DNA from 2 places in the Streptomyces sp. NPDC058741 genome. Region 1 is predicted to be linked to the other one. Evidence: riboswitches for the same ligand, from Rfam matches in the RefSeq annotation. Region 1 holds a riboswitch; the other holds the start of a gene.

Region 1 (3,520 bases):
TTTGTTTCAAACTTGAACCAAGAATGTCCGGTCCCGCCTTCCCGACCAGCCGCGGAGCGTCGATGCCCCACCCGTACGTCCTGCTGTCCGCCGCCGTCTCCCTCGACGGCTACCTGGACGACACCGGCCCCGAACGCCTGCTGCTGTCCAGCCCGGCCGACTTCGACCGGGTCGACGAGGTCCGGGCATCCGTCGACGCGATCCTGGTCGGCGCCGGCACCATCCGTGCCGACAACCCGCGGCTCCTGGTGAACTCCCCGGAACGTCGCGCCGCCCGCACGGCCGCCGGGAAGCCGGCCTATCCGCTCAAGGTCACCGTCAGCGGCACCGGCGACCTCGACCCGGAGGCCCGCTTCTGGCACACCGGCGGCGAGAAGGTCCTCTACACGACCGACCGCGGCGCCGACCGCGCCCGCGCCCTCCGTCTGGCCGCCGACGTCGTCCCCCTCGGCGCCGGCCTCGACTGGCGGCGGCTCCTGACCCACCTGCACGACGTGCGCGGCGTACGGCGGCTCATGGTCGAGGGCGGCGGCCTGATCCACACCCAGCTGCTCACCCAGGGCCTCGCCGACGAACTCCAGCTGGTCCTCGCCCCGCTCTTCGTCGGTGATCCGGAGGCGCCCCGCCTCTTCGGCCCGGGCGGCTACCAGGCCGGGCGGCTGCGGCTGCTGGAGACCCGGCGGATCGAGGACGTCGTCCTCACGCGCTACGAGCCGACCGCCCCGGGCACCGGCTCCCTCCCGGCCGCCGCCGACCACCACTGGCTGGCCCTGGCCTGCGACCTGGCCGAGCGGTGCCCGCCGTCTCGGACGGCGTTCAGCGTGGGCGCGGTGGTGGTCGCGGCCGACGGCACCGAACTGGCCCGCGGCCACTCGCGCGAGAACGGCGACCCGGTCGTGCACGCCGAGGAGGCGGCCCTGGCCAAACTCGACCCGGCCGACCCCAGGCTCCCCGGCGCCACGGTCTACAGCAGCCTGGAGCCCTGTGCCCGCCGCGCCTCCCGTCCCGCACCCTGTGCCCGGCTCATCCTCGACGCCGGTGTCCGGCGCGTCGTCACGGCCTGGCGCGAGCCGGACACGTTCGTCACGGAGGCCGACGGCAGCGGCGTGCTGGCGGCCGGAGGGGCGCAGGTCGTCGTCCTCCCCGAGCACGAGGGACGGGCCAAGGCGCCCAACCGGCACCTGCCGGGCTGACGGGCTGACGGGAGGACCCGGTGTGCGCGAGCTGTCCTGCGCATGGCGTATGCTGGTCTCACAACGACGCGGGGTGGAGCAGCTCGGTAGCTCGCTGGGCTCATAACCCAGAGGTCGCAGGTTCAAATCCTGTCCCCGCTACTGAAGGCCGAGGGCCGGAATCCGAAAGGGTTCCGGCCCTCGGTGCTTTCGCCGGCGGTCACCCCCCTTCCCTCACGCTCGGTGAGCGAACGGCCCCGCTCTGCGTAACAACTGACACACCGTCAAAAACCAGTTGCCGCAATGAAGGCGGTCAACTCGCCCGAATTTGCCCATGCGTGACGGGTAAGTCCGCGCGAAAAAAGGTTGATGATCAAGGGGAACCGCTGGAATGCGCACCGCGCGTCCATTAACGTTCGATAACGCAGCGCGGTCGTCCCAGCCGTCACAGAAGGCGGCTCCGTGCGCACGCGCCGAATCCCGCAAGGGAACCGGGGAACCACCACTTGGGGTGAATCGGGCGGATGCCGCCGTGGGAACACGGCCGGTATACGCGCGTAGGAGACCTTCCTGCTCCGAACCCGTCAGCTAACCCGGTAGGCGAGAAGGAAGGAAAGGAGTACGCCCACGTGGCGTCCAACCGGCCTGCCCCCATGGCCCCGTTCGCGACGGACCAGCGCGAGACCGAGACCTTCGGCCACAGCGCCCCCCGCACCGACGAGGGCCCGTTCCAGGAGTGGAACCCCACCGCGGAGTCCATCCGTCCCGTCCGTGGCCGGCATCGTGTCAGCAAGCAGCGCGGCGGGGGACTCGCCCGCAGCTCCACCGTCCTGGGCGTCGGCGTCATAGCCGCCGTGGGTGCGGGTGGCATGGCCACCGCCCAGACCGGCAAGCCGCCGGTGTCGATCTCCGTTCCGGACCTTCCCTCGGTGGGTTCCCTCATCTCGGACGACGAGACCTCCGAAGACGACGGCTCCACCACCCCGCTCAGCAGCCTCGGCACGACCGTCGCGGGCGGCGAGCAGGGCACCAGCGGCGCCGGCGAGGCCCTGCGCGCCCGGATCATGGCCCAGGTCGAGCACCAGCAGGACCAGATCGACACCAAGGCCGCCGAAGAGGCCGCGGCCGCCGCCGACGAGGCCGCCCGGGCCGCGGCAGCCAAGGCGGAGAAGGAGGCCGAGGCCAAGGCCGCCGAGGCCAAGCGGAAGGCCGAGGAGGAGGCCCGCGAGAAGGCCGAGGCCGAGCGGCTCGCCGCCCTCGCCAAGCAGTACACGCTGCCGACCTCCTCGTACACCATCACCTCGTCCTTCGGCCAGGCCGGCGCCTACTGGTCCTCCGGCTACCACACCGGCCTGGACTTCGCCGCCCCCACCGGCACGCCGATCAAGGCGGTGCACACCGGCACCATCACCGAGGCGGGCTGGAGCGGCTCCTACGGCTACAAGACCGTCCTCACCCTCGACGACGGCACCGAGATCTGGTACGCGCACCAGTCGTCCATCGGCGTCAGCGTCGGCCAGAAGGTCAGCACGGGCGATGTGATCGGCCGCGTCGGCGCCACCGGCAACGTCACCGGCGCACACCTCCACCTGGAGGTGCACTCCGGGGGTTCCGCGACCGGCCTCGATCCCATGGCATGGCTGCAGGGCAAGGGCCTCAACCCGTAAGCGGAGCACGCCGTTCGAAGCACCGGCAGCCCTGACGACGCCCCCCCGACGTCAGGGCTGCCGGTTTCGCCGTTCCCTGAAGGGGCCCTTCCGCCCACGGCGTCGACGTGGACCATGACGTCTCCACGCGAGCTCGGCTCCTGCGGCGCCTGGCTCGCCGACCGGCCGACGGTCGTGGCCCCGATCGCCTCCGTCCGGAGGGTGCAGCGGCCGCCCGCACTGCTGGGGGTGGGCGAGGTCGTCCCGGCCGACGCGGAGACCGAGCGGCTCACCACGGCATCGGCCTGAGGCGTCAGGAACGGTAGGGGTTGTAGGGCTGGGCGGGGTACGGCGTCTGCGGATGGCCGTACCCGTACACCCCGGGCACCGGCCAGGGCGGGGCCGGCACCGGGACCGGAGGGGCCGTGACCCGGGCCGCGTGGTCCAGGGCCGGGCGGGCCACCTCGCGGCGCCGCCACAGCTCGTGCAGCAGTTCCCGTTCCCGTACGACGAAGCCGGCACCGGCGCGGCCCAGGCGGCCCCGGTGCCGCAGGAACGCGAGGGACGTCGCGTAGGCCTCGTACCGCGCGACCTGCCGGGCCGCCGCCCGCCCGGCGTGGCGGCGGGCGTACTGGCGGGCGATGCGGCGCGCCCGCATCGAGCCGAGCGCGTACGGCTCGGCCGGGGTCAGCCAGCCCGCCA
Region 2 (3,520 bases), on a different contig from region 1:
ACGCCGTCGTGCGCTCCGCCGACATGGAACCGACCGCGGCCGGCGGCTGGACCTACTGGCAGGCCGGTGCCTCGGGGCGCGGTATGCAGGCCCTGCGGGTGCACGTCCCGTACGGCTCCCAGGGCGACGTGGTGCGCGTCCATCCCGGCGAGGAGTGGCTCCACGTGCTGCGCGGCCGGCTGCGGCTGCGCCTCGGCGACACCACGCACCGGCTGTCGCCGGGCGACAGCGCGCACTTCGACTCGCTGACCCCGCACCGCATCGCCGCCGAGGACCACGACGGCGTCGACCTGCTCTTCGTCCACACCCTGCTGCAGAGCCCCACGGCCGCCCTGTGCCTGGGCCACACCCCTGGAGACCCGTCATGAGCGACATCGAGGACAAGTTCCCGCGCGCCCTGTGGGTGCGGCTGTTCATCTACCTCGTCATGGGGCACGTCTTCGCGGCGTTCGTGTACTTCCTGTTCGAGGCGGGGAGCCGCTAGGTCCGCGACCCGGGCCCTCAGTCGAGGAGCCGCTCGCGCAGCCGTTCCCGGGTCTCCGGGGTGAGCCCCAGCCCCTGCTCCAGGTACACGTCGACACCGCCCCACGTCTCCTCGATGGTCTCGAAGGCCGTCGTCAGGTACTCGGCACGGGCGTCGAAGAGGGGGCTGAGCAGCTCCATCACCTCGGGGGAGTAGGCCGAGGCGTGCGAGCTGCTGCGGTGCACCTTGTAGCGGCGGTGCTTGGCGTTGGACTTCAGGTAGTCGTCGACGATCGCGTCGCGCTCCACGCCCACCGCGAGCAGCGTCACCGCCACGGACAGGCCCGCGCGGTCCTTGCCCGCCGCGCAGTGCATCAGCACCGGCACGCTGTCCTCCGCGAGCGCGTGCAGCACGTGGGAGTGCTCTGCCGTGCGCTCCTTGATGATCATGCGGTAGGAGGCGATCATCCGGGCCGCGCCCTTGCCGTCCGCGAGGATCGAGCGCAGCTGGTCCAGGTCGCCGTCGCGGACCATCTTCCAGAACTCGGCGCCGTCGGCCGGGTCGCTCAGCGGCAGGTTCACATTGCGCACGCCGGGCAGCGCGACGTCCGGACCTTCCAGCTTCTGGTCGGCCGCGTTGCGGAAGTCGAAGATCGTGTGCAGGCCCAGGGTGGTGAGGAAGGCGGCGTCCTCACCGGTCGCGTGCGCCAGGTGACCGCTGCGGTACAGCACGCCCTGCCGGACCCGCCGCCCGTCCACGGTCGGCAGTCCGCCCACATCGCGGAAGTTGCGCACTCCGGCCAGCTGGGGCTCGGTCGACGGGACCTGCTGCGTCACGGGGGCTCCTCCCATTCGGCGCCGCCGCCGCGGCTCGGCGGCGGGCACCACTCGACGATACGACATGCCTGCCTGGGTGCTCCCGGGTCCGGCCGGCAGCTTGAGCTGCTGCGCTTCGGCGGAGTCGGGCTCGCCGTCACGCCGCACCACCCGGACGCCCTCGGCCGCCGATGCCGTCGGGCGCGGAGTGAGCCTGGACGACCGGGGACCGGCCGTCGACTCCTCCCGGACACGGACCGGGACCGAACGCCTTGAAACGGGCTAAGTTCACCGAGGGGGCGTACTGCTCCATCGCGGACTGCGGGTCGGCGCGCGCGGTGACCTCCACGCCATTCTCATCCGGCTTGAGGTGAAGTGGCCCTTCTGTCCGAATGAGGAGCTTCGGTTGCTTCACCACAACCTGCCCCGATCGCGCAGGAGATGGGAGTGAGGTGCGTGACCATCGTCATATCCGTGACGATGTGTTGTCGTCATGTACACGTAATACTGTTGTGGAACAAGGCTTTTGAGGAAGAGTGAAGATCCTTAACTGACGCTCGGTGACGGCGAACACGGCGACGCGTCAAGGGAAAAGGCCGTCACGCGGAACCGCAAGCTTGTCCGGTCGCGTCCTGGTCGCTTACGTTCCACACCAATCCGGACGGACGCCCAATCCTGCCGCCGCCCGGAGCCCGCACCCACTGACCCGTGTACGGCAGGAGCGGGGGACCCACAGGTAAGACGCCTGTTCCGGTTCCCGGAACGGCTTGGGGTTAAGCCGCGCCTCGGCGCGGCCGGGCATCTCCAGTCCGAACCCGACAGCTCACCTCGTAGGCGCCGGAGAGGAATTCGCCATGCCCGCGAAGGGTAAGCACCGTCGTCCGAAAACCCAGCGTTTCACCCGCTCCCTCGCCGTCGCCGGAACCGGCGGCGCCGCTCTCGCCCTCCCGCTCATGGGGGCCGCCGGCGCCCACGCCGCCACCCCGCAGTCGGCTCCGGAAAAGGCCGTCCAGTCCGCTCCGGCCACCGGCAAGCAGACCACCGAGAAGGCCGCGACCGCCCGCACGTACACCGTGAAGGCCGGCGACTACCTCGCGAAGATCGCCGACGACCAGAACGTCAGAGGCGGCTGGAAGAAGCTCTACTCGGACAACCGCGACGCCGTGGGTGACGACCCGTCGCTGATCCACCCGGGCCTGAAGCTGTCGATCGGCAGGAAGACGGCGAGCGCGCCGAAGACCGAGTCGTCCGCGCCGAAGGCGTCGGCGGAGAAGCCGGCGAAGAAGTCGTCCGCCGCTCAGTCGTCCACCCGGGCCGGCACCGCCGCGAAGCCCGCCGCCGCCAAGCCGGCCGCCGACAGCAACGCCAGTGGCTACAGCGCCCCGGTGGACGGTGCCACCGTCGGTACGCCGTACCGCATGTCCGGCAGCATGTGGTCCAGCGGCTACCACACCGGCGTCGACTTCGTCGTCCCCACCGGCACCTCTCTCAAGGCCGTCGGCGCGGGCACGGTCGTCTCCGCCGGCTGGGGCGGCGCGTACGGCAACCAGGTCGTCCTCAGGCTCGCCGACGGCGGCTACGCCCAGTACGCCCACCTGTCCCAGCTCTCCGTCTCGGCCGGCCAGAGCGTGACCGCCGGGCAGCAGGTCGGCCTCTCCGGCGCGACCGGCAACGTCACCGGACCGCACCTGCACTTCGAGATCCGCACCACGCCGGACTACGGCTCGGACGTGGACCCGGTCGCCTACCTGCGCTCGCACGGCGTCTCCGTCGGCTGAGGGGCCGTACGAACCCGACCTGCCCGACCCGCGCACCGAAGGCCGGACCCCGATCCCCGGGTCCGGCCTTCGGCCCGTCCCCAACACCCCTGCCGAGATGTGTATTCCGGAGTTGGCGAACCCTTGGGAAGTGGCTTATCTCACCGACCGTCAACCCCTCCCTACGGTCGCGTAGGTCACATTCCACGGTGAATCATGAACGGCTGTGGCAGACGATTCGAAGAGTGACGACAAAGCAGTGATCGGGTCGTACGTGGCGGTGGGGGACAGCTTCACCGAGGGCGTGGGCGACCCCGGCCCCGACGGGGCGTTCGTCGGCTGGGCCGACCGGTTCGCCGTCCTGCTCGCCGACCGCCGGCCCGAAGGCGACTTCCGGTACACGAACCTCGCCGTGCGCGGGAAGCTCCTCGACCAGATCGTGGCGGACCAGGTGCCGCGGGCCATCGACATGGCCCCGGACCTCG

What was found. Region 1 has a riboswitch for cyclic di-AMP ahead of ACFW6P_RS04065 (M23 family metallopeptidase). Riboswitches for the same ligand answer to the same signal wherever they lie in the genome.
Region 2: linked by a shared signal. The riboswitch ahead of ACFW6P_RS13295 (peptidoglycan DD-metalloendopeptidase family protein) and the one ahead of ACFW6P_RS04065 (M23 family metallopeptidase) in region 1 are both predicted to bind cyclic di-AMP.

What each region holds. Positions count from the first base shown of each region.
Region 1 covers NZ_JBHYQH010000003.1:252,102-255,621, forward strand. Annotated here, with positions in the region: gene ACFW6P_RS04055 (dihydrofolate reductase family protein) at 63-1,193, shown strand; tRNA gene ACFW6P_RS04060 (tRNA-Met) at 1,261-1,334, shown strand; cyclic di-AMP (ydaO/yuaA leader) riboswitch at 1,634-1,790, shown strand; gene ACFW6P_RS04065 (M23 family metallopeptidase) at 1,802-2,839, shown strand; gene ACFW6P_RS04070 (hypothetical protein) at 2,954-3,127, shown strand; gene ACFW6P_RS04075 (PrsW family intramembrane metalloprotease) at 3,132-3,520, opposite strand, start outside.
Region 2 covers NZ_JBHYQH010000013.1:4,093-7,612, forward strand. Annotated here, with positions in the region: gene ACFW6P_RS13280 (helix-turn-helix domain-containing protein) at 1-368, shown strand, start outside; gene ACFW6P_RS13285 (DUF6126 family protein) at 365-484, shown strand; gene ACFW6P_RS13290 (tyrosine-protein phosphatase) at 502-1,299, opposite strand; cyclic di-AMP (ydaO/yuaA leader) riboswitch at 1,968-2,128, shown strand; gene ACFW6P_RS13295 (peptidoglycan DD-metalloendopeptidase family protein) at 2,133-3,056, shown strand; gene ACFW6P_RS13300 (SGNH/GDSL hydrolase family protein) at 3,295-3,520, shown strand, end outside.